3 regions of the Solwaraspora sp. WMMD937 genome follow, and region 2 is predicted to be linked to each of the others. Evidence: riboswitches for the same ligand, from Rfam matches in the RefSeq annotation. Region 2 holds a riboswitch; each other region holds the start of a gene.
What was found. Region 2 has a riboswitch for cyclic di-AMP ahead of O7621_RS26180 (hypothetical protein). Riboswitches for the same ligand answer to the same signal wherever they lie in the genome.
Positions count from the first base shown of each region.

Region 1: linked by a shared signal. The riboswitch ahead of O7621_RS13895 (NlpC/P60 family protein) and the one ahead of O7621_RS26180 (hypothetical protein) in region 2 are both predicted to bind cyclic di-AMP.
Region 3: linked by a shared signal. The riboswitch ahead of O7621_RS04975 (NlpC/P60 family protein) and the one ahead of O7621_RS26180 (hypothetical protein) in region 2 are both predicted to bind cyclic di-AMP.

Region 1 is NZ_CP120738.1:3,195,962-3,203,864, forward strand. It holds gene O7621_RS13890 (sigma-70 family RNA polymerase sigma factor) at 387-1,385, shown strand; gene O7621_RS13895 (NlpC/P60 family protein) at 1,509-2,435, opposite strand; cyclic di-AMP (ydaO/yuaA leader) riboswitch at 2,479-2,613, opposite strand; gene O7621_RS13900 (DUF6232 family protein) at 3,085-3,621, shown strand; gene O7621_RS13905 (DUF5753 domain-containing protein) at 3,669-4,550, opposite strand; gene O7621_RS13910 (DUF397 domain-containing protein) at 4,797-5,012, shown strand; gene O7621_RS13915 (DUF3817 domain-containing protein) at 5,139-5,468, opposite strand; gene O7621_RS13920 (hypothetical protein) at 5,495-5,929, opposite strand; gene O7621_RS13925 (DUF6158 family protein) at 6,081-6,440, shown strand; gene O7621_RS13930 (hypothetical protein) at 6,444-6,773, shown strand; gene O7621_RS13935 (hypothetical protein) at 6,800-7,003, opposite strand; gene O7621_RS13940 (hypothetical protein) at 7,010-7,222, opposite strand; gene O7621_RS13945 (GlsB/YeaQ/YmgE family stress response membrane protein) at 7,363-7,653, shown strand; gene O7621_RS13950 (3-deoxy-7-phosphoheptulonate synthase) at 7,781-7,903, opposite strand, start outside.
Region 2 is NZ_CP120738.1:5,932,403-5,940,305, reverse strand. It holds gene O7621_RS26185 (glycosyl hydrolase) at 1-1,137, opposite strand, end outside; gene O7621_RS26180 (hypothetical protein) at 1,547-2,620, opposite strand; cyclic di-AMP (ydaO/yuaA leader) riboswitch at 2,688-2,818, opposite strand; gene O7621_RS26175 (cation diffusion facilitator family transporter) at 2,987-3,895, opposite strand; gene O7621_RS26170 (AAA family ATPase) at 3,941-6,085, opposite strand; gene O7621_RS26165 (hypothetical protein) at 6,189-6,473, opposite strand; gene O7621_RS26160 (carbonic anhydrase) at 6,630-7,268, shown strand; gene O7621_RS26155 (hypothetical protein) at 7,366-7,695, opposite strand.
Region 3 is NZ_CP120738.1:1,120,537-1,128,439, reverse strand. It holds gene O7621_RS04990 (VanZ family protein) at 1-554, shown strand, start outside; gene O7621_RS04985 (GPP34 family phosphoprotein) at 551-1,252, opposite strand; gene O7621_RS04980 (NlpC/P60 family protein) at 1,443-2,486, shown strand; cyclic di-AMP (ydaO/yuaA leader) riboswitch at 2,744-2,887, shown strand; gene O7621_RS04975 (NlpC/P60 family protein) at 2,986-3,924, shown strand; gene dcd (dCTP deaminase) at 4,085-4,663, opposite strand; gene O7621_RS04965 (pyridoxamine 5'-phosphate oxidase family protein) at 4,791-5,306, shown strand; tRNA gene O7621_RS04960 (tRNA-Gly) at 5,454-5,527, shown strand; gene O7621_RS04955 (glycosyltransferase family A protein) at 5,861-6,640, opposite strand; gene O7621_RS04950 (hypothetical protein) at 6,715-7,158, shown strand; gene O7621_RS04945 (phosphoribosyltransferase family protein) at 7,195-7,734, opposite strand.

The sequences.
Region 1 (7,903 bases), 2.7 Mb from region 2:
GGCCGTACTCCTGGCCAGGACCAACCAACCGGCGTCGGCCAGGACCAACCAACCGGCGGGCAGTGACGAGGATCGCAGGAGGGGTAGTGACGGGAATCGCTGCGCCCTGCCCGGTGTCGTGGTGTGCTGGGAGCCTGCCACACCCCACCGACCTCAGTGAATCGGGCAGTCGGCCGGCCCGACGCAGCGCGGCGATCGAGGAGCCTGGCAGGAAACGCCAATCCTGTTCACAGCAATTATTCAGGCAATCGTGTCAGCTTCGACTCACGAGACGGAATCCCTGACGCGTCTCATCTGTTGTGCAGGTGTCGGCGCCATACGGCGGGGCCTGCCACATCAGGTTCGCCGGATCGGAGGCGGACGTGACGGGGGAGAGGCTGATGGAGATGCGCATCGCAGGTGACAGGGCACGACGTGGGGTTAACGAGGGGACCGTGAGCAACGTGGAGAAGACGATGGCTTTGCGGACCGACGAGGTAGCCGAGGAGCGGGACCTCGTTGGCGTCTACCTGCATGAGATCTCCCGCACGCCGCTGCTCGACGCGGCCCGGGAAGTCGACCTCTCCAAGGCGATCGAGGCCGGTCTGTACGCGGAGCACCTGCTGGAGCAGGGCATGCCGCGGGCCGGGGTGAGCCGCGAGGAGCTGGAGCGGCTGGTCGTCGAGGGTGAACGGGCCAAGGACCTGTTCATCCGGGCCAACCTGCGTCTGGTGGTGTCGATCGCCCGCCGCTACGTCCGGTCCGGGATGCCGATGCTGGACCTGATCCAGGAGGGCAACACCGGTCTGGTCCGCGCGGTGGAGAAGTTCGACTACGAGCGTGGTTTCAAGTTCTCCACCTACGCGACCTGGTGGATCCGGCAGGCCATCAGCCGGGCGATCGCCCAGCAGGAGCGGACCGTACGGCTTCCGGTGCACCTGGTCGAGGACGTCAACCGGATGCGCAACGTAGCCCGCCAGTTGACCCGCGAGCTCGGTTCGGACCCGGAGCCGGAGCAGATCGCCGCCTCGCTCGGCGTGCCGGTCGAGCGGGTGCACGAGCTGGTGCGGTGGTCGCAGGACACGGTGTCGCTGGACACCCCGGTCGGCGACGACGGCGATACCAACCTGGGCGACCTGGTGGCCGACAGTGACGCACCGTCGCCGGAGGACATCGTGCTCACCGGGTTGGAGCGGCAGCGGATCGAGGGCCTGCTCAACCACCTGGACGACCGGTCCGCCGGCATCATGCGGGCCCGGTACGGCTTGGAGGACGGGCGAGAGCACTCGCTGACCGAGGTCGCTTCGCGCTTCTCGCTGTCCCGGGAGCGCATCCGGCAGCTGGAGATCCAGGCACTGGGCCGGCTGCGGGAGCTGGCCCGGGCGGAAGGGCTGCAGGCGGCCTGACGAATCGGCGGCAGGCGACCTGATCCGCCGATGAACTGACAACCCACCGACGAACTGACGACGGCCCGGCATCCGCAAGCGCGGATGCCGGGCCGTCGTCAGTTCGTCGGGCGAGCGACCGGGTCAGCGGACCCGGCCGTAGCCGTACGGCGGCATCATGTCCACGCTGGCCAGCTCGACGGTGCGGCCGAAGGTGGGTGCGTGGATCACCTGGCCGCCGCCCACGTACAGGCCGACGTGGGCGAGACCGTTGTAGAACACCAGGTCACCGGGCTGCAGTGCGCCACGGTTGATCTTCGCGACCACGTCCCACTGCATCGCCGCGTTGTGCGGCAGGCTCTTGCCGGCGGTACGCCACGCGGCAAGCGTCAGGCCCGAGCAGTCGTAACCGTTCGGGCCGCTGGCAGCCCAGACGTACGGCTTGCCGATGGCTCCGTACGCAAACTCGACGACCGAGCCGGCGGCACCGGACACCGACGGGACGGTTCCGGTGTACGACGAGCCGGTCTCGCTCGCGGCACCGTAGGCCCGTTCCCGCTTGTCCATCAGCTCGTCGATGTCCGCTTCGATGCTCTTCTTGCGGTCAGCGAGCTCCTTGACCTGGGCGTCCTGCTTCTTCAGGGCCGCCTGCAGCTTCTCCTGCTCGGCCAGGTAGGTCAGTTGGGTGCTGGTGAACTCGCTGAGTCGCTGCTGCCGGTCCCGGGCCAGGTGGTCCAGGGTGCCGAGCCGGTGGATGAAGCTGCCGGAGGTGCCGTCGAGCAGGGCGGTCGCGGTGCTCAACCCGCCGGTCTTGTACGCGTTGACCGCGATCTGACCGACCTCGGTCTGCGCTGCCGCGAGTTCGGCTTGCAGCGGGCCGAGCTTGGCGTCGATCTCCTCGGCCGCCGCCCGGGTGGCCTTGGCCTCCTCCCTGAGCCGGTTGTACGACTCGACGACCTTGGCCAGCTCTTCGGATTCCTTGTCGATCTGCTGCGTGAGTTCGCTGACCGTCGGCTGGGCGGTCGCGGCGGTCGCCGGTACCACCAGGCCGAGGCTTACGCCGGCCAGCATCAGGGTGCGCAGCAGAATCCGCGCTGTTGACAAGAACGCAGAACCCTTCTTCCTAGCCGCCTACCGGGTTAGCTGACGGATTCGGGCGGGAAGTTCGCCCTACCGCGGTGAACCGCGGATTCACCCCAGTTGCCGATGGGTCCCCGGATCGCAACCGTGAGATTACTGTTTGTAATGTCAGATAATCTCGGGACGGCGATTCGGCGGCACTGGACCGGCGTCACCGCTTCCCGGCGACTGGCGACCGGACCAGCCGATCCAACTTAGCCGCAAGGGTTGCGACCAGGAAAGTGCTGCGATCGTGATCCGTGGCATGGAACTGGCCGGAGGCCGTTGACAGTTACTTGATGTGACGGTTGGCTGCTCTGGGCAACATTCCTATTGCCCTCGGGTGACTGGTTGACTCCGGCGCGTTGTCCTTGGACAGCGCCTGATCAATTGCGAATAATGCGTCATTAGTCGGTCTACGCGGTTGTCGTCAGTAAGCTATCGGGATAAATGGGCGCAAAAGGTCTGGTTCGCCATCCAGGACGCGGCCTGCCGTACGTCATTCTGCTAGGTGGCAGAATGACTACCTTCCATCGAGTAGCTTGCTGTTCGCACAATGGACCCGCAAGGTCAGCGCCGCACGAGCCCTTCGGAGGCAGCTATGCGTGCTACTCGCCAGACCCCACCCCGACGCGGTTCCCCGGTACCCGCACAGTCCGGCTCCAGTGTCGGACGGACCTTCTACCGGCAGCCCGGCATCTGCGTGACCGGTGACTGGTTCGTCGTGGCCGGCCGGCGGTTCGCCGTCCGCGACCTCACCGAACTCCGGACCGCACGAGGCGCCCGCGACCGGCTCACCGGCCGGGTGATCGCGGTGACCGCCCTGACCCTGGCGGCGGTCGCGGTGACCGTCGGCTACACCCGGGGGCTGGACGAGGTCAGTGCTGGGGCCTACCTCGCCATGCTGGCGGCCGCGTTCGTGCCGGTGACGGTGGCCTGGCTCGGCGACCGGTTGCGGCCGCGGGCGTACGAACTCTGGGGCCGTCACCAGGGACTGCTGTTGCTGCTGTTCAGCACCGACGACGAACGCCAGTACGGCCAGGTGAGCCGGGCGTTGATGCGGGCCCGGGAAATGTCCCGGCTGGCCGGTCTGTCCGAGCCGGTCACCATCGAACCGTGGGTGCCCGACCAGCGGTGAGCGGGTCCGACCGCCGCTGCGGTCGCCAGCGGGCTGGTCGACGTCGATCAGCCCGCGTCTCGCCCGTCCAGTCGACGGGCGAGGTCGTGCAGCATCGCCACCGAGTCGGCCGGTGACAGGGATTCTGCCCGTAGTCGGTCGAAGACATGCTGGTACGGCCGGACCTCGTCGGCCCGGTCGATGACCTCCTCGACCAGAGCGCTCTCCACGTACACCACGTCAGCGTCGGCCTGGTCGGCGAAGTGCAGGATGACGAACGGCCCGAGCACCGTGTTGCTTCCGGCGGCGAACGGCAGCACCCGGACCGTGACATGAGGTGCCGCCGACATCTTCGCCACGTGCTGGAGCTGCTCGCGCAGTACCCGCGGGCCGCCGGTCATCCGGCGCAGTGCAGCCTCGTCGATGATCACCTCGATCTGCGGCGGATCGGCGCCGAAGAGCACCTCGTGCTGGCGGGCCAGCCGGATCTGCACCCGCCCTTCGATCTCGGCCGCCGGTACATGGTGCGGGCCGTCGGCCGGGATCACCGCGCGGGCGTACTCCTCGGTCTGCAGCAGACCGGGGAAGCTGATCGGCTGGAAGTAGCGCAGTGCCGACGCTTCCGCCTCCAGCCCGATGTAGGCCGCGTAGGCGGCCGGCACCCGGTCCTTATAGCCGCTCCACCAGGCGCGCCGTCGTGCCGCCCGGGCCAACTCGACGAGCTCCTGCACCTGCTGCTGGTCGCGTACGCCGTACAGGTCCAGCAAAGCCTTGACGTCGTTGGTCGAGATGCTGACCGACCCCGACTCGATCCGGATCAGCTTCGACAGCGACCAGTCCATTTGAGCGGCGACGTAGTCCTGGGTCAGCGCCGCGGCATCGCGTGCCCGGCGTAGCGCCGCACGCAGCCGGCGACGCCCGATGGTCGGGCCCTGGTGTCGGGCAGGCATGGAAACGCTCCGGGAGAGTGCCTTGCAGAGTGCTACCTGGCTGGTTGCCACCCTGTTGCACGCTACACCGCCGTCGTCAGGTCTGCTAAGGACGGCCGGCCCCTCCGCATGGTCCGGACGGCGGTTTCACCGGGTTTCGCGGTGTCGCCCAGTCGCGTCGGCAAGATCGAGAACTGGTACAGTCCGCCCGATTGCCTGCGTGCTCTGATGGCAAATTTACCGATTTATCCTTATTAAGGAGTTTAGGTGACTGTGATCAGCACTGCCGGTCCGGCGTGGCGTAAGAGCCGCCGCTGCGAGGCGACGACCTGCGTCGAGGTAGCCGAGATCGGGCCGGCGGTCGGGGTGCGCAACTCCACCGACCCCGGAGTGCACCTGGAATTCTCGCCAGCCGCCTGGTCGGCATTCGTCGCCGGGCTGTCCGCTGCGCCGTCCAGCTCCGGCGGCCACACGAAGGGTTGATCCGACGCCGCACGAGGCTCGGCTCCACGGCCGCCGACAACGTCGGCCGTACGCCCCGGCCGGGTCGGCCCGACGCCGGTGCCGGCCCGGCCGGGGTGCCGTCAACCGGTCACCGCCCGCCCGGTGTCAGCCGGTGAACACCTTGTCCGGCTCGGTACGCGGTTGCTCGCTCGCCCAGCGGCTGACCACCCGCTCGGCGTAGAACGACACGAACGGCACCGTCCCGGCCAGCATGATCGCCAGGATCCGGCCGAGTGACCAGTTGGCCCGCCGGGCCAGGTCGAACGCGGCGACCAGATAGACCATGTAGAGGAACCCGTGCGCCGGCCCGACCGTCTCGACCACGACGGCCCGGTCGAACAGGTACTTCAACGGCATGCCGATCACCATCAGCAGGATCAGCACCACGCCGACCACGTACGCGATCAGCCGGTACCGGGTGAGTGCACCTGACACTGTCGTCCGTCCTTCTCTCTTTCCGGTCAGCCCGGGTAGTCGCCGGCCCTGGCGTGCGGGTTCGCGTTCAGCCAGGCCAGGTAGTTGTTGTACGCGGCCAACTCCGGGTCGTCCGGGCCGGGGGTGGCGGTCACGCCAGGGGCAGACCGGACCCGTACCGGTCGGCCGAACGACTCCTCCCGCGATGGCCCGTTCTCCGGTGTGCCGCTCCTCGGTGAGTCGTCGTCCGGTGTGCCGTTGTCCGGGCCGGGTACCGCCCGGTGTGCCTGCCGTATCTCACGGATCCAGATGAACACCACGAACGCCGCGAAAATCGGCCATTCCACCGCATACGCCCAGCTCAGCGTGTTGCCGGCGGTGGCCCGGCTGATCTGCCACCAGCCGAGCGCGAGGAAGCCCACCACCAGCGCCACCGCCGCCAGGTGCCGCAGGATCCACACCGGGGTCCACAGCTGCCGCATGCAGGGAAGCGTACCGGCCGCCCGTCGGCTTCTCCGACGAGCCGTCGTAGTCAGGTGCGAGGTTGCCCGGAGGCCGGCGCCCGGTGTTTGCCGCCGACCGGCCGGGGAACCCTACGACGGTAATGCCTCGTCGACTCCCCGGAGGCCGGAGATGACGGATTCAGCGCGGTACGGCAGCTACTCCCCGGCGGCGGCCGGTCGGCCCTTCGAGCCCCGCCCGGACCACCCGCCCGGTGGTGCCACCCGAACCTGGTCGGACCCGCCCGAACCGGGAGCCGAGACGTGGGTCGACACGGTTGACGAAACCGGGATCGACCCGGTCGAGCTGGCCGACGACGAACTGCTCCGCGAGATCGGCAGCCTGCACCGGACCCGGCTGGACACGCTGCGGCACGGCACCGACGCAGCGCTGGCCAACCATCTGCACCGCACCGCCGATCTGGAGACCGAGTACCTGACCCGGCACCCGGGCCGAGAGGTCGATGCCGCCCGGTTGCGGCACGGGGAGTGAGTCGTGCCCGCGTACGCCGAACGCGGTGTCTCCGCGCCCCCTGAGGTGGCGTTCGGCACCGCGACCGACCCCGACCGCAGGGCTGCCTGGTTGCCGGGGCCGCTGCGCCAGGTGCCGGCGGAACCAGCCCACGGCGACCACCTGCAGGCCCGGTGGTCGACGGCCGGCGGCCCGTGGACGGTCGTCGTGCAGGTGTACCCGGTGCAGGCGGGCGGTGCAATGCTGCGCCTGGAGCTGGACTCCGACCTGCCGCACGAGCAACTGACTCGGCTCGCCGACGAGACGCTGACCAGCCTGGTCCGGGCGGTCACCGACAACCTCAACGCCGGTTGACGGTCAGCCCGTGACGCGGTTGCCTGTCAGTCGGCGGTGAACCCGGGCTTCTCCATCCCGGACCAGCCGCGGGGTGTCTCAGGCTCCCGGTCCCGGTCGGTCCCTTCGATGATGTCGTGGGAGACCGCCGTGTCGTCGTGCTCGCCGGCGAAGTCCGGGTCGTCCTCGGGTGGCTGGCCGTCCGGGGCCTGGCCGAGTGCGGCGGTTGGCCGGTTCTGGTGCTCTTCCATTGGTGATCAGGCACCTTCCGTAGATGAATGCAGGACCTCTTCCGCCTCGTCCTGGGCGTATTCGCCTTCCGGCAGGGCATTGATCCTGGTCAGCAGGTGAGCGGGTAGCTCGGCGGCGACCGCCCGGCGGGCGATCTCGGCCCGGCTCACCCGTTCCTTGCCGAGGTAGATGTCGTCGAGCAGTGCGTACAGCTCGGCCTTGGACGTCTCATCGGTCACCTCCGCCTGCTACCCCGCACGCGGCACGGCAAACGACGCTCCACGTACCGACCGGACCGCCGGGTTCATCCTGCCGACCGTCGGCGTTCCGCCCTCTCGGTCCGATCCGGGCACCTACGCTCGGGCCAGGAGGTGGACTCATGATCGGCACCATCTTGTGGGCGCTCGTCGCTGGCGCGATCATTGGCGCTCTGGGACGTCTGCTGCTACCCGGCCGGCAGAACATCTCAGTCTGGCTGACCATCGGCGTCGGAATCGCCGCCGCCCTGCTCGGCGGAGTGATCGCCGCCTGGCTGGGCATCGGCGAGACCGCCGGGATCGACTGGCTGCGACACGCGATCCAGGTCGCGCTGGCGGTGTTCTTCGTCTGGATCGCCGCGCGGGTGGCCGGCCACCGGCCGACCGACGCCCCGGGTCGCGCGACCCGCTGACCCGACGCCCCCGGTGCCCGGGCCACCCGCTGACTCCGCCCGGGGCGGCCGCTGAGTCCGCCCGGGGCCGGCCGGTGCGCCGGCTGCGGCCAGGCTCCGCAGCCTGGCCGCAGCCGAGCGCTGCTGGCTACCGCTGCGCGGCAGCCAGCGCCGCCCGGCGGTCCCCGACCGCCGTCGCAAGCCGTCCAAGGACCTGGGCGGTCTGGTCCCAACCCAGGCAGGCGTCGGTGATCGACTGTCCGTGCACCAG
Region 2 (7,903 bases):
GGCACCGACGCTGGTGGCCACCGCTGGGACCTCCGGCAGTACGCCGTGGAAGCGCATCGCGGTCCGGAACGACGTCGCGCCGACCAGGTTGCGCATCGGGCCGCGGGCCGACACGTAGGTCTCGGCGATCGGGCTGCCGCCGTCGAGGTGCTTCCACTGGTGCGGGTAGAGCGAGACGACGGTGCCGGTGACGGTGCCCTCCCGGGCCGTGGTGGTGAAGCTGTACGTGGCGTCGACCGTGCTGCTGGCCTGATCGTAGCTCCAGCTGACCCGGGTGCCGGTGACGTGTGCGTGGGCGTACCGGCCGTAGCTGTCCATCAACGCGGTGCGCCGGGCGGCGCTGGTGCCGGCTCCGGTGGGCAGCAGCGCGACCGAGAAGTAGCCGCGGCCGGCAAGGGTGGAGCTGATCGTGGTCCCGGAGACGGACCAGGCCGCTCCGCTGGGGGCGTAGGCGACGTAGTCGTGGCCGCGCATCGAGAAGCCGACCCGGGCGCCGCCGTGGTGCCAGACCGTCGGGGTGCCGGGGAACGACAGCTCGGCGTTGCCGCCGGTGACCTGGGCGTACACGAACGGCAGACCGTGGCCGACGGTGGCGCGTAGCGTGCGGGCGCCGTCGGACCAGTACGGGCTGACCGTCCAGTCGGTCCAGCCGTCGACCTTGACGTCCGGGGCGTTGAGCCCGGCGACGCCGAGGGTGAACTCTCGCGTGTACGGGTAGTGGTACTCGCCGACGCCGGTCGACGTACCGGAGATCGCCGCCTCGGTGGTGTAGGAGACGCCGAGCCCGCCGGCGGTCGGCTGGAACGACATCGGGTGGGCGTGCAGCGGGTTGGAGTAGGCGCAGTTGTACCGCTTGAACAGCAGCGACGACCACCAGTCGTTGGTGGGCACGGCTCCGCCGGGGGCGTTGCCCGTCACGTACTGGCGGGGGTTGGCGGAGATGTTGCCGCAGGCGGTCGGGGCGGCGGCGCCCGCCGGGCGGGTGGTGGTGTAGCTGCCGGCACCGACGGTGGCGGCGTCGGCGGTGCGCAGTACGCCGAAGATCAGTCCGGTCGCGGCCAGCGCTGTCACGGTGGTGGCTGCCAGGATCCGGCGCGGCGTACGACCTGTTCGCGCGCCATGGATCGACAGGTTCATGGTGCCTCCGGGTTGGGTCGGGCGCGGTCCACGATCGCGAAAAATTTCACGCCCATTAATGAGTTATTGCCAGGAGGTCATCAGAGATGCGGGCTTCTGTCAATATCCCGACATGAAGTTTCGTGTATCCGGTACGGGGTCGTGGCTGTCTGTTGACAGCCGCGCCGGTGCTGCTATATACCTCTCTCTGAGAGCGCTCTCTCGGCTTCGTGGGCTGCATGTGCTCTGGCGCGAGCCGGGTGCGACTGCATGGCGGTAGAGCGCTCTCGCGTGGTTGCCGGTGACCGTCGGTAAATATGCCGATCGGTCTGCCGCTGTTGCGTAAATGACGCCGTACGCTGATTCCGCCGCGAATAGAAAACGGGGGCGGACGGCCACCGACGTGGCCGTCCGCCCCCGATCGCGGACGTCAGTACACCGACAGGTGTACGTGGTTGGTGTGGTCGCTGGACGGGTCGCCACCCGCACCGCTGTACGTCTTCCAGCCGCTGCTGGGCAGCCAGATCCGCTTGTACCAGATCACGTAGAGCACACCGAGCCGGTCGGCGTTGTTGATGTAGTAGTTCGCGAGGTTGTCGCCGTAGCTCTTGTCGCCGCCGGTCGCCACTCCACCGAAGCCGTTGGGCTGGGCGGCGAAGTCACACGCCCGGCCCTTGGGGTGCTCGCCGGAGCTGCCGTTGCGGAAGCAGGACACGTAGCGGGTGAAGCCGGCAGCCTTCGCCTGGTTCAGCGCGTGCAGCGTACGGGGCGTGATGCAGCCGGAGGTGGTGGGGTCGTCGACGTTGCACGACTCGGCCGGCCAGGAGCCGTTCGCGTTGCGCGGAGCCGGGGTTGCCGACGCGCTGGATGACCCGGAGCTGGATGACCCGGAGCCGGAGGACCCGGAGCCGGAGGACCCGCTGGCGGCGGCCCGTTCGGCCTCCTCCGCCGCCTGCTGCCTCGCCCGTTCCTCCGCCTGCTTCTCGGCGGCGACCGCGACGGCCAGGGCCCGCTCCGCCTGGTTCCGGCGCTGGTCCATGATGGTGACCTGCTTCTGCTGCTCCCGGATCTCGTGCTCGATCGCGGCCTTGGACCTGGTCACCTGGTCACGGGTGCGGTACAGCTCGCGGAGCTGCTTCTCCTCGTTGGCGGTCACCGCGCTCAGCGCCGCCGCCCGGTCGATGAATCCTTCCGGCGAGGTGCTGTTGAGCAGCGCGGAGACTGGGCCGAGCCGGCCGTTGCGGTACGCGCGGTCGACGATGTGCCCAACGTTCCTGTTCCGTTGCTCCAGTTCGGCACCGACCGTGTCGAGCTGCTCGGACAGCTTCTTCTGCCGGTCCTTCGAATGGTTGAGCGCCGCCTTGGCGTCGATCCAGCCCTTCGAGGCCGCATCGAGCTCCTTGCGCAGGCTGTCGGTGCCTCCCTCGTCGTCGACCCGGTCGGGCCGGTTGGCGGGCAGGGCGGCTCCGGCCGGCGAGCCGATCGGGGTGCCGGTGACGGCCATCAGGGCGGCGGTCAACGCCGCCAATAACGCGGACCGGGTTTTTCTGTGTACTGTGCGCGACACTGTGCATTCCTTCCGTCAGCCGCCGACCGGGTTAGCTGACGGGTTCGGGACGGAAGATCCCTACCGCGTGACGCGGATGCACCCCAGGTACGTGGTTCCCCGGCTCGCCGTACGGCGATTAGGCGACGGCCTCCGCGGGCGCCGGAGGGGCGCCGCCCGAGCGGAGACCGGGGCCGAGACTACCGGCTCCCCGGGTCGTCGTCCCGGTATCGATAGCCATGTTATGTCTGGAAAAATCAGAAATATACGTATATCGTAGCTGTGAACGTCGCGGGAAGGTCACGAAACTTAAGCATCTGCTAATCACCAGTCGGCCGGTCCGCAGGAGTCGGCGGGGGCCAGTGGCTCGATCTGCAGCGTCGCGTGCTCGATACCGAACTCGTCGTGCAGGGCCGTCCGGGCGTCCCGCAGCACCGTGCCGACATCGGCCGACGGGGTCACGGCCAGGTGTGCCGAGGCCACCTCCATGCCCGGGGTGAGCGTCCAGACGTGGAGGTCGTGCACGTCGCAGACGCCCGGCACGATGGCCAGCCGGCGGTGGACCCGGGCGACCTCCACATGCTCCGGCGCCGCCTGCACCAGGATGCGCAGCGCGGCCCGGGCCAGCCGCCAGGTGCGCGGCAGGATGAACACCCCGACACCGACGGCGACCAGCGGGTCGGCGTACCACCAGCCGGTGGTGGCGATCACCGTGGCGGCCACCAGCACCCCCACCGAGCCGAGTAGGTCGCCGAGCACCTCCAGGTAGGCGCCACGCACGTTGAGGCTCTCCCGGGCTCCCTGGCGCAGCAGGGCGAAGGCGACGATGTTGGCGAGCAGGCCGGCGACCGCCACCACCAGCATCGGGCCGACCGTCACCGGCTCTGGATCGGCGAACCGGCGGGCCGCCTCCACCAGGACGTAGAGCGCGACCCCGGCGAGCAGTACGGCGTTCGCCAGCGCGGCCAGCACCTCGAGGCGGTAAAGGCCGAAGGTGCGCTGCGGCTCCCCGGCCGGTCGTCGGGTAGCGGCGATCGCTGCGAGCGCCATGCCGATGCCGAGCACGTCGGTGAACATGTGCCCGGCGTCGGACAACAGTGCCAGGGAACCGGTCGCGAGCGCGGTGACCGCCTCGACCACCATGAAGACCGCCAGCAGGACGAAGGCGGCCCAGAGGCGCCCGTAGTGTCGCTGACCGGTGCTCCCGGCACCGTGATCGTGTCCGACTCCCACGCCTGCCACCCTCCGTTGCCCGGCGTTTCGTCAGCAGAATAATGCTCACATAGCAATATGTGCAATCGACTCCGGGTCGAGGTCGATGGTGACCAGCCGTTGCGTCGCCCGGGAGAGCGCGACGTAGAGCGTGCGCACCCCGGCCTCGGACTCGGCACGGATCTCCTCGCCGGCCACCAGCACCACCGCGTCGTACTCCATGCCCTTCGCCTGCAGGCTCGACACCACCTGTAGCCGGGAGGTCGCCAGCTCGCCGAGCCAGCCGGCGACCTCGTCCCGCCGGGCCACCGCTGCGATGACGCCGACCGTCCCCTCCACGGCGGCCAGCATCTCAGCGGTCGCGGTACGGACCGCAGCCGGCAGCACGGCCGCAGCTACCCGGTCCCGGCGCGGCACCACCCCGGTCGACCGGACCGCCGTCGGCAACGGGGCGTCCGGAGCGACCTCGCGGATCACCTCGGCGGCCAGTTCGAAGATCTCCGCCGGGTTGCGGTAGTTCGTAGTCAGCTGGAATTCCCGCTGCGGCCGCCGCCCCAACGCCCGGTCCCGGGCCTGGGCGAGCTCGGCCGGATCCCCGGTCCACGCGGTCTGCGCCGGATCCCCGACCACCGTCCAGGAGGCGAGCCGGCCCCGGCGCCCGATCATCCGCCACTGCATCGGCGACACGTCCTGCGCCTCGTCGACCACCACGTGGGCGTACTCCCGGTAGTCGGCCGGTCGCTCCCGGGCGGCGGCACGGGCCGCCCGATCCCGGTCGGCGAAGGTCGTCACCTCACGCACCCCGCCGGTCACCTGGAACGGATCCCGGTGCCGGCGGCGGGGCTGCGGTGGCCGGCCGAGCAGTTCGTCCAACTCGTCCAGCAGCGCCACGTCCGCAATCGTCGGCCCGTTGTCCGCCAGGTCACCGAACGCATCGGCCAGCACCGCGATCTCGGCCGGGTCGAGCACTCCCCGCGCGTACCGACGCAGCCGGTCCGGCCGAGCCAGCCAGCCCAGCACGTGTCGCGGCAGCAGCCGGGGCCACCAGGCCCGCAGGAAGTCCCGGAAATCGTCCCGGTCCGACAACTCGTCCTCGAACTCGGCCTGGCCGGGCAGCCGGGCCGGGGCCACCAACTGCCGGGCCTGCGCCCACAACGCCTCGAACAACCCATCGATACCGGCCCGCCGGACCTCGTTGCGCCGTGCACCCCGGGGCAGCGCGCGGGCTCGGATGCCGTCCAGCTCCGGGCTGCGCAGCCGCAGCAACTGCCCCCGGTAGAGCAGGCGTAACTCGGTCGGCCCGTCCGGTACCGCGTCACGTACCGCCCGTTCCAGCACCCGCCGCATCCGTAGTGACCCCTTCAGCACGGCGACCGCCGCTGGATCCGTCCGGGTCGCCGACACTCCCGGCGGCAGCGATCCCAACGACCTCAGGGTGGCGCTCTCCTCACCCAGGGCTGGCAGCACCGCGGCGATGTACTCGACGAAGACACCGGTCGGGCCGACAACCAGGATGCCGCCGCCAGCAAACCGGCTCCGGTCCGAATAGAGCAGGTACGCCGCCCGGTGCAGGGCGACCGCGGTCTTGCCGGTGCCGGGGCCGCCCGAGACGATCGTCACCCCGGCGGCGGGCGACCGGATCGCATGGTCCTGCTCCTGCTGGATGGTGGCCACGATGTCGCGCATCCCACGTCCCTTGGCCCGGGCCAGGGTGGCCAGCAGCGCGCCGTCGCCGACCACCCGCATCCCGGCCGGCGCGGCCGCCGGATCGAGCAGGTCGTCGGAGACGCCGATGACCCGCTCGCCCCGGGACTGGATGGTGCGCCGCCGCACCACGCCCCGCGGTCGGGCCGGCGTCGCCTGGTAGAACGCGGCGGCGGCCGGGGCACGCCAGTCGATCAGCAGCGGCTCGGCCCGCTCGCCGCGCACGCCGAGCCGACCCACGTGCAACACCGCGCCGTCGCGTAGATCGAGCCGGCCGAACACCAGTCCTTCGTGCTCGGCGTCGAGCAGATGTCGCCGCCGGGCCGCGTGGAAGACCATCGCGTCGCGCTCCACCAGGGCGCCGACGTTGCCCACCCGGGCGAGGCGGTAGCCGTCCCGCTCGGCGCGTACCGCGTCCTGGCGTAGCTGCGCCAACCGGGCGTAGACCCGGTCGACGTGCCGCTGCTCGGCGGCGATCTCTTGGTCCAACGTGGTGGCGTCGGTCAACGCTGCGGCTCCTGGGCGAGGGCGGGCCGGCCGGGGCAGGGCGGCCGGTCCGCCGGCGGACGGTCACGGCGCCGGGCGGCGACGGCGGAGCGTGGTGACCCCGTCACGTGATCGGACCCGGCAGCCTTACGACGTTACCGTCCGCGCGCCAGCCCGGCGCCGGCTCCCGGGAGCACCCGACGGCCGTGTTGCGCCCTCGAGCCTGCTCCAGCGCGCCGCCCTGCCGAGCACCTCGACGAGGGCGGCCGTCACCCGGTCCGGTCACCTCGCAGAGCCGGACCAGCCGGGCGACCCGGGGCGCCAGTTCCGCAGCGCCCGGGCTGCTCGACCGCCCACGCAGCACCGCTCCGTCCGGCACCCGGACGCTGAGTTCCTGATGCCTGCTCACCGTCGTCACCTCCGCGCAGGTCGATGGCGGTGCCGGCTCGGACGTACGTACCCCGGTGGCCGGAACTGGAACCAGCACGGTGAGAAGACTCGCAACTGTCTTCCCGACCGGCCAGTAGCACGCCACGCTGCAACCATGTCGTCACCGTCGCTCCCGATGCCGGACTCCCGGGCACCGCGTCCGTCCGGCCCGCCACCACCCGATCACCCCGGCCCGGCCGAGGCCCTGGCTGAGTTGCTGGCCGGCAACCGGCGTTTCGTCACCGGACGACCACGGCACGGTCACGACGTGTCGGCGGCTGCGGCCAGCGCGGCGCTCGGCGAGCAGCATCCGATCGCGTTCGTGCTCGGCTGCATCGATTCGCGGGTGCCGCTGGAGGCGATCTTCGATCAAAACTTCGGCTCGATCTGCGTCGGGCGGTCCGGCGCTCAGGTGCTGGACCAGGCGATCGTCGGATCGATCGAGTTCGCCGTCGGCGCGTTGGGTGTGCCGTTGGTCATCGTGCTCGGACACGAGCGGTGCGGAGCGGTGGCGTCGACCATCACCGCGCAACGCACCGGCAGCCGCCCGGCCGGCAGCATCGGGTACCTGGTGGAGCAGATCGCTCCGGCGGTGACTGAGGTCGGTGTCGGGCACCCGGACGTACAGCCCCTCGCGGTACGGGCTCATGTGCGGCGAACCGTGCATCGGCTGCGGCAGGTGGAGTCGCTCGCCGCGGCGCTCGCGGACGGGCGGATCGACGTCACCGGCGGGGTCTACGACCTCGGAAATGGTCAGGTGGAACTGCTTAACTGAGCAGCCGCCACCACCAGCGACGGAAACGGCCCCGCCTGGCGTGTCGCCCGGCGGGGCCGTGCAAGGTCCGGGTCGTCGTCGACCCGTCAGATCATGCTCAGGCCTCGAAGACCCCGGCCTCGACAAGCCGCTTCTCGGTCAGCTCCCAGCCGTGACCCGGGTGGGCGGCCGCCAGCGCGTTGATCTCCAACCGGATCTTCGCGGCGTGGCCGGCACCGGCCAGCGACCGGATCTCCTCCACGAACGCGTCCGAGTCGGTACGCAGGTGAGCGGTCTTCCCGTTGGTGAGGTTGCGGACATAGGCGTGCTTGCCGCCGTTGAGCGGGATCAGGTACTTGAACTCGCCGAGGACGCTCAGGGCACCACCCTGACCGGCCTGGCCGGCGCGGACTGACGCGCGCGCGGTCTTGGAGGTGTTGCTCGCCACGGGGGGACTCCCTTGCAGGACTGACGGTACGGACAGGACTGGTGGTACTGGTGAGTCTGGCGGTACGGCTGATCACACGAACGGGTTCGCTGGGTGTCGGGCATACGCCGCCCTTATCCTACCGGACGGCCGGCCGCAGATCGGCTCGGCCACCTCGCACTCGGCCGTGGTTTCCGGCCGACCAGCAGGGACAACGACGCACCCGGGG
Region 3 (7,903 bases), 1.8 Mb from region 2:
AGCCCTGGCCGTTCCTCACCCTCGCGGTGCTGGCCGGCGTGAGCCTGCTGGTGCACCGGCCGCTCGCCGTACGGCTCGGCTGGGCGCGCTGGCCGACGCTCGGGATGCTTCTCAGCGCTGCCGCGATCGCCGCGCTCACCCTGCCACCGGCACCGACCGGGTCCGGTGTACCGCTCGCCCCCGGGGTCTCCGTTTCCGGCCCGGACGGCCAGGTCTTCGCCGCGTGCCTCCGGTCGCTCACCGATCCGGCGGTGCTGTGGTCCGGGCTGGTCACCGTCGACTCGCTCGGCGAACGGGTCGGCAACGTGGCGATGTTCGTACCACTGGCGTTCTGCACGGTGCTGGCGGTCCGCCGGCCGGCGCTGGCCACCGGGCTGCTCCTGCTGGCCCCAGTCGTCGTCGAAGTAGGCCAGGCCGTGCTCGGCGTCGGCCGTGAGTGTGTCGGCTACGACTGGGTCAACAACGCGACCGGGGCGCTGATCGGGGCGGTCGGCGGCGGCGTGGTCCGGTTGCTGTGGCGGCGGTTCGCGCCGTCACCTACCAAGGTCAGCTAGCTGCCAGTCGCGACATCGGTAGCGGCGAAGACGCTGCGGGCGACCGTCGCCCGGTACCCGGCGACGACGTCGGTGGTCGCAGCGATCGGCCAGGCTGCCGGCCCGAGCACTGCGGGCGGCCGGCGCCGCGCGTCCAAGGGCTGTGCAACAGCGACGTTCGGTACGTCGAGTGCGTTCAGCAGGCAGGCCAACGCGGCGGTACGTGGTCCGACCGGTCCGGCGCCGCGCTCGGCGGCGGCCAGCCGTCGCCGGGTCTCCGTCTCGGCGGGCGGTTCGCCGCCGTCCGGCGGAGCGAATTTGGGCCGGGGCAGCACCCAGAGCACCCGGTCCCGTTCCCGGCGGAGCACCCCCGAGACGACCAGCCCGTTGAGTACCTCGTCGACTACACCGTGGGACAGATCGACCACCCAGTCGCGGGTCGCGCGGCCAGGCTCGGCCTGAATCCTGGTCCGGACCTGGTCGAGCAACTCCCGACCGTGGCCTCGACCCCGGGCATCGCCGGGTGCGTACCCGCCGGCGGGATCGTCGTCGGTCAGCACCCGGCCGTCTGCGTCAATCGCAATCTGGCCGCCGACGGCGAGGTCGCACAACACCGCCCCGGCGACGGCGTAGTCGAGCTCTGGGGAAGCGACGGTCGCGGTCCCGGAATCGTCATAGCTGAGCAGGACCAGCTCCTCCGCGAGGCTGAGCGATTCCATGTCATCATGCTAACCGCCCAGACCGGTGACCGCAGGAGAAGCGGTTGCTTCGGGGAAGCAGAGGCGGCAGGCGGTCTTGAACGAACACCGCGCTTTCCAATAAGGTGATGCACCGACCGCTGCGGATGTCGGCCTCCGTACCCCCGCCCGTGAGGCCCCAGCGATCGAACCATTGAAGGAGTCGCTGCCAATGGCACGTGCGCTCGTAAACTCGCACATCCATCGTCACAGTGGGTCCCGAAATCGATGCGGAGAGCATCGGCCTTTACGGCTCTTGCGGCGTAGTGCGATCACCCTGTTGCTCGCCGTAATTGCGTTGGTCATCCCGGCTGTTCCGGCCCACGCCGAGCCGACGCTGGCTGAGATCGAAGCCGAGTTGGACGCCCAGTGGCTGAAACTGGAACCGGTCATCGAGCAGTACAACAAGGTGCACAGCGAGCTCAAGGCCAACGAGAAGAAGGCGGCTGCGCTCGACGAGAAGATCCGCCCGCTGTCGCTGCAGGCCAACCTGGCGGCGGACGAGATCGGTGAGGTGGCCAACCGCTATTACCGGACCGGGCCGTCGAGCGAGCTGAACGCCCTCCTCCGGACCGGATCACCGACCAGCCTGGCGGATCAGCTCGTGGTGCTGGACCGGATCTCCAAGCGTCGGCAGGAAAAGATCACCGCCGTTCTGGAGACCCGCGACCGCTATCTCGCTGAACGGCAGACGCTGGACGAGTTGATCACGAAGCAGCAGGCACAGGACAAGACGCTCGCCGAGCAGCGCAAGACCATCGACGCCGAGATCAAGCGCCTGGAACGGGCGCGAAACGCCGCGTACCAGTCCACCGGCTACACCGGCGGATCCGGTGCCTCCGGCCCGTGCCCGGCGGTGTCGGTCGGCGGAGCCGCCGGAACTGCGGTCCGCACCGCGTGCGCACAGCTCGGTAAGCCGTACGTCTGGGGTGCCACCGGGCCGAACGCCTTCGACTGTTCCGGCCTGACCCAGTACGCCTGGGCAAGTGCCGGTGTCAGCCTCACGCATTACACCGGAACTCAGTGGAATCAGGGCAGTTCGGTCAGCCGCGCCAACGCCAAGCCCGGCGATCTCGTATTCTTCTTCAGTGATCTGCATCACGTGGGGATCTACATCGGTAATGGCCTGATGGTGCACGCTCCCCGCGCGGGTCAGCCTGTGCAGATGGAGAACATCGACAACATGCCGCTCGCCGGTTTCAAGCGGGTCGGCTGATCGCAGCAGGTCAGCCAGCCCGCCGAGGCAATCTGAGTGGCGCGCGTTGGTCGGCCGAACGTACGGGCGGACCGGTATGAACGGGCCGGTCCGCCCGGCAGAATTCGAACGCTTGAACGATGGCAGCCTATGCACGATACGCAATCGTCTGCGTACTCAATGAGATAGTCCATGTTTTCGCTTGCGTAGCGAGAACACCGCTCTCTACCCTTGGGGATCGTCGAGTCGGGAGGACGTCAACCAACCGGGTTGACCTCGGCCTGACACCGCCTAATCGCCGTCTGACGGCGAGCCGGGGACCCACGGCACTCTCGGGGTGAATCCGCAGGCCACCTGCGGTAGGGCGTCTCCTTTCCGCCCGAACCCGTCAGCTAACCCGGTAGGCGGTCTGGGGAGAAGGAGTCCGGTGGCTACGAGCGCCCCTCGGCGATACCTCCGGTGGTCCGGCCGCGACCATCGGCGAAAACCGCCGCACGACCCTGGCCGAATACTCACCACGTTGATCGCCGCCACCACCGGCGTCGGTCTGCTGCTGGTCGCGGCGCCGGCGCAGGCGCAGCCCACCGTCGCCGAGATCGAGTCGCAGATCGACGAGGTCTGGGCCGAGCTCGAACCGACGATCGAACGGCACAACGCCGTACGGCAAGACCTCGCCGCCAAGAAGAAGCAGGCGGACGAACTGCAGAAGAAGATCAAGCCGCTGCAGATCCAGATCGACCTGGCGATGGACCGGGTCAGCGAGTTCGCCGCCCGGTCGTACAAGGGTGGTAGTCCGTCGGTCTTCAACGCGATCCTGACCAACGGCAAGCCGACCCACCTCGCCGACCAGCTCGAGCTGCTGGACCAGTTCGCCCGGCGGCAGGCCCGCGACGTGCAGGCTGTCGTCGACCTCAAGAACGAGTACGCCGCGAAGAAGGCTCCGCTGGACGATTTGATCATCGAGCTGACCAGCACCGAGGCTCAGCTGGCGGCGAAGGCCAAGGAGATCGACGCCGAGGTTGACCGGTTGCAGGACCTGCGCCTGGAGGCGTACGGCTCGACCAACACCCTCGGCTCGCTGCGTCCCGCGCCCTGCCCGGCGACCTACCCCGGCGGTGCGGCCGGCAAGGCGGTCACCTTCGCCTGTGCGCAGATCGGCAAGCCGTACGTGTGGGGTTCAGCGGGACCGGGCAGCTACGACTGTTCGGGTCTCACCCTGGCCGCCTGGGGGCAGGCGGGTGTCTCACTGCCACACAACGCGGCCCGGCAGCGTCAGGTGACCGCCAATGTGAGCCGGGACCAGCTGCGCCCCGGTGACCTCATCTTCTACTACAGCGGGCTCTCCCACGTCGGCATGTACGTGGGTGACGGCTGGATCGTGCACGCCTCCCAGGCGGGCGAACCGGTGCAGATGCGCAAGATCGGTTCGAGTGTGCACAGTTACGGCAGGCCCGGCTAGACCTCACTCCTCCCCATGGCCTGGCGCGTGTCGCTGATCCCCCCGTCAAGCGGCAGCACCGGCCACCGGAAAGGCGCCCTCCCATGTCTCCCCCCGGCTTGGGAGGGCGCCTTTCGCCTCCCCGTCGCCGGTGCGCCGGCTCTCCGACAGCCCAGCCGGTTCAGCTGGTCGGCCAGGTGCGCCACCGCTGCCAGGACCGGCTCGGAGTGGGCCCACGCTGGCCCTGGTACCGGGATCCGTAGACCGCCGACCCGTACGGATGCTCCGACGGCGACGAGAGCCGGAAGATGCACAACTGCCCGATCCTCATCCCGGGCCAGAGCTTGATCGGCAGGTTCGCCACGTTGGACAACTCCAGCGTCACGTGGCCGGAGAAGCCGGGGTCGATGAAGCCGGCGGTGGAGTGGGTCAACAGGCCCAGCCGACCCAGGCTCGACTTGCCCTCCAGCCGGGCGGCCAGGCCGTCGCCGAGCGAGACGACCTCGAGCGTGGAGGCAAGGACGAACTCACCGGGGTGCAGGACGAACGGGTCGCCGCTGGGCACCTCGACCTGGGACGTCAGATCGTCCTGCCGGGTGGCCGGGTCGATGTGGGTGTACAGGTGGTTGTTGAAGACCCGGAAATACCGGTCGAGCCGGACATCGATGCTCGACGGCTGGATGAGCGAGGATTCGAACGGCTCGAGGGAGAGGCCGCCGGACTTGGTCTCCGCGACGATGTCCCGGTCGGAGAGGAGCATCGTCACACGATAGCGACCGTGCGGCCGGTGTGACCGTGCGGTCGGTGTCCTGGCCGGAACGTACCCGGATCGGCGTGGCCGGGCGATCCCACTATCTCTTCGTACACATGTTCGATAGAATCACCGCATGGCAACCTGGTCCGAGTTCGCAGCCGACGAGCCCCGCCTGGCCACGGCGATCCGACTCCTCATGCAGCAGTACGGTCCCGGCCTCGGCTACCTCGCCACCGTCCGAGCCGACGGTGGTCCCCGGGTGCACCCGGTCTCCCCGGTGATCACCGACAGTGGGTTGTTCTGCTTCATCATCGACTCGCCGAAGCGGCGTGACCTGGAGCGGGACGGTCGGTACGCGCTGCACTCGTTCCCGCCGGAGGAGAGTGACGACGAGGCGTACCTGGCAGGTCGGGCGCATCCGGTCACCGATCCGGCCAAGGTGGGTCGGCTCGCCAGCGATCTCGGGGCCGTGCCGCACGTCGACTGGCGGCTGTTCGAGTTCACCGTCGACGTGGCGATGGTGGCGCAACGCGCTGGCAGCACCGGCCACTACGCGGCGGCGGCGCCACGGCAACCAGCCGTCCAGGTCTGGCTCGACCCGACCAGTGGCAGCGTTTCCCACCCGGTGCCGGCCCCGGTCGCCTGCTGATCCGCCGCATGGCACCGGCCGACGCCTCGACGCCCTACCCGTTGACGGTCGGTCGACGGGCGCCGAGCCGTTACCCCATGCTGTGCTCGGTCGGCGGCCGGGCCTGTTGCGCAGCGACCGGGCGGACCGGGTAGAGTGGGGCCGCTCGCGGGTGTAGTTCAATGGCAGAACATCAGCTTCCCAAGCTGACAGTGCGGGTTCGATTCCCGTCACCCGCTCCACACCGAAAGCCCTGGTCAGGATGCGAATCCCAACCAGGGCTTTCGTCGTATGAGCGCGGGGATCGCCGGCAGCTTCCTACTTTCGCGGGTACGCGGCCTGCAGCACTTCGCGAAGCAACTCGCTGGGGCTGCGATTGGTTAGCTCTGCCACCTTTACGATCATCTCGTAGGTTTGGTCATCAATCCAACTGCCCGAGCTGCCCGCCTCGGAACCCATGCTGCGTCGGCGGACGTGATGCCGCAGGTACATCTTGATGCACCTGCGGCATCAAGCTGAACAGGTAACCCCTGGACCGAGGAGGTTGCACTGCGTGCAACGACCGCCGCGTGTCATCACCGACCTTGCGGTGTGGACGACGTCGGGCCGATACCCAGCAGCGCCAGCGCGGCGACCCGGCTTTCGATCACCTGGATCCGGTCGGCCCGTTCCGTCGGGGACCAGTGGGCCCGCTGGTTGGTCACCTGCCCGGGCCACTTCCGGTAAAGCAACCCCGGCTCGTCGATGAAGTGACCGTCGCTGACCGTGCTCGCGGCGAGGAGCAGCCCGGTGTCCTCGGAGGCGGGCAGCGCCAGCCAGCCGCCCAGGGCCAGCAGCAGGTCCGTACGGATGCACAGCGTCGCCGGGTGCACCGGCAGCCGGTAGGCGTCCTCCTGCCAGCACCGGTGGACCGTACCGGCGGGCAACCGGCCGCCCGGTGGATCGGTGGCCATCCGTACCGTGCGGTGGTCGCTCAGCAGATCGAGCGCCGCCGCCGTCGTCCAGCCGACCGTCGGGTCGGCGGTGAGGACCGCGATGTCGCGGGCCAGCGCGTCAGAGGTCAGCCGGTCGTCGGCGTCGAGCACCTTGACCAGCGGCCCGTCGGCGCGGGACAGCGCCATGGTGCGGGTGACGCCGGGGCCACCGGGGCGGTTGTGGCCGACGCTGATCCGGCGGTCCTGAGACAGCGCGGCGGCGACCTCACCGGTCTGCCCGTCCTCCTGCACCAGCCAGCGCCACTGCCAACCAGGCGGCATCCGCTGCGCCCGCAGCGAGGCGTACGCGTCGGCGAGGTACGGGATGCTCGCGGGATGGACAGGAGTGACCACCGAGATGGTCTGCGGGGGCCGGCGCATCGCTCCGACTCTACTATGGGTCGTTCATCGTTGACCCAGCGTTGTGTCGCCCCGGTCTCTGGTACGAATGTTCCATGTCGGAACCGAAGGATTTGCCGGCTGTGGATGCCGACCACGCCCGACCTCGAGGGGTGGACGACGCCACGGTCGCGGCGCTCGGCGAGTTGAGCAAGGCACTGGAGACGGTGCACCGGGCTCGTGGCCACCTCTACTCGATGCACCAGTTGATCGGCGGCGCGGACGCGACCCTGGACCGGGTCGTCCAGCTGCTGCGCGGGGCCGGCCACCGGCACATGGCTGACCGGGTCGAGACGGAGCTGATCGGTCGCAACGTCCTGCCGGGCCGCTGGACATTCCAGATCGTCGAGGAGTTCGACGACGGCTACTACGCGACCTTCCAGGCGGTCGAGCGGGCAGCCCGGGAGGCGCTGGTGGGCGGCCGCCGGCACATCCACGAGGCAGAGATGAAGCAGGCCCGGCGTACCGTCGGCCGACCGGGACACGAGGCGACGCCGTAACGGCCCGACGCCGTAGCCGATAGCGACCCCGGCGGCTCAGAGGTCCTCGCTGTGAATCAGGCTGCGGATCCGGAGTTCGTCGACGACGGGGGGCGGACAGTCGGCGACGATCACCGCGCTGCCGACGACGAGCGCCCCGCGAGCTGCGGCGAGCTGCGCCATGGCCCGCAGCTGCGCGCCGCTGCTGACCCAGTCGTCGACGAGCAGGACCCGGTCGCCTGGGCCGAGGTGCCGGTCACGGACACCCAGCCGCAGCGTGCGGCCCCGGTAGTCGGGCGCCGTCGTGGTCCAGGTGGTCGCGTCCGCGATTGCCCGCTGCGGATCCTCCTTGTACGCGGGTACGACGCCAACGCCGAGCGCTGTCGCCACCAGCGGGCCGACGAGCAGCCCGGTGACCTGCGGGGTCATCACCGTGCTCGGTCGGTCCGCGTCGGCCAGATCGGCGCTGGCCAGACCGGCGAGGGCGGGGCCGATCCCGGCGAGAATCCGGGGGTGTCGCCACCACCCGGACAGGTCGCTCACCAGATGGCTGCTGGCCGGGCCGGGGTCGTGCCAGACGAAGGTGTCGATCAGCAGCCGCCGGAGTTCAAGCGGGTCCGGCGCGTCGCCGGTTGCGGCCGGGCGCGGCAGGTTGCCGGTTGCGGCCGCGCGGGACCGGTGCGGGCGAGCGGCTGCGGCGTCGGTCACCGGCCGAGTATGCCGGGATGGTCATGGCCGCGCGCCATCGCAACCCGCGTCCCCCGAC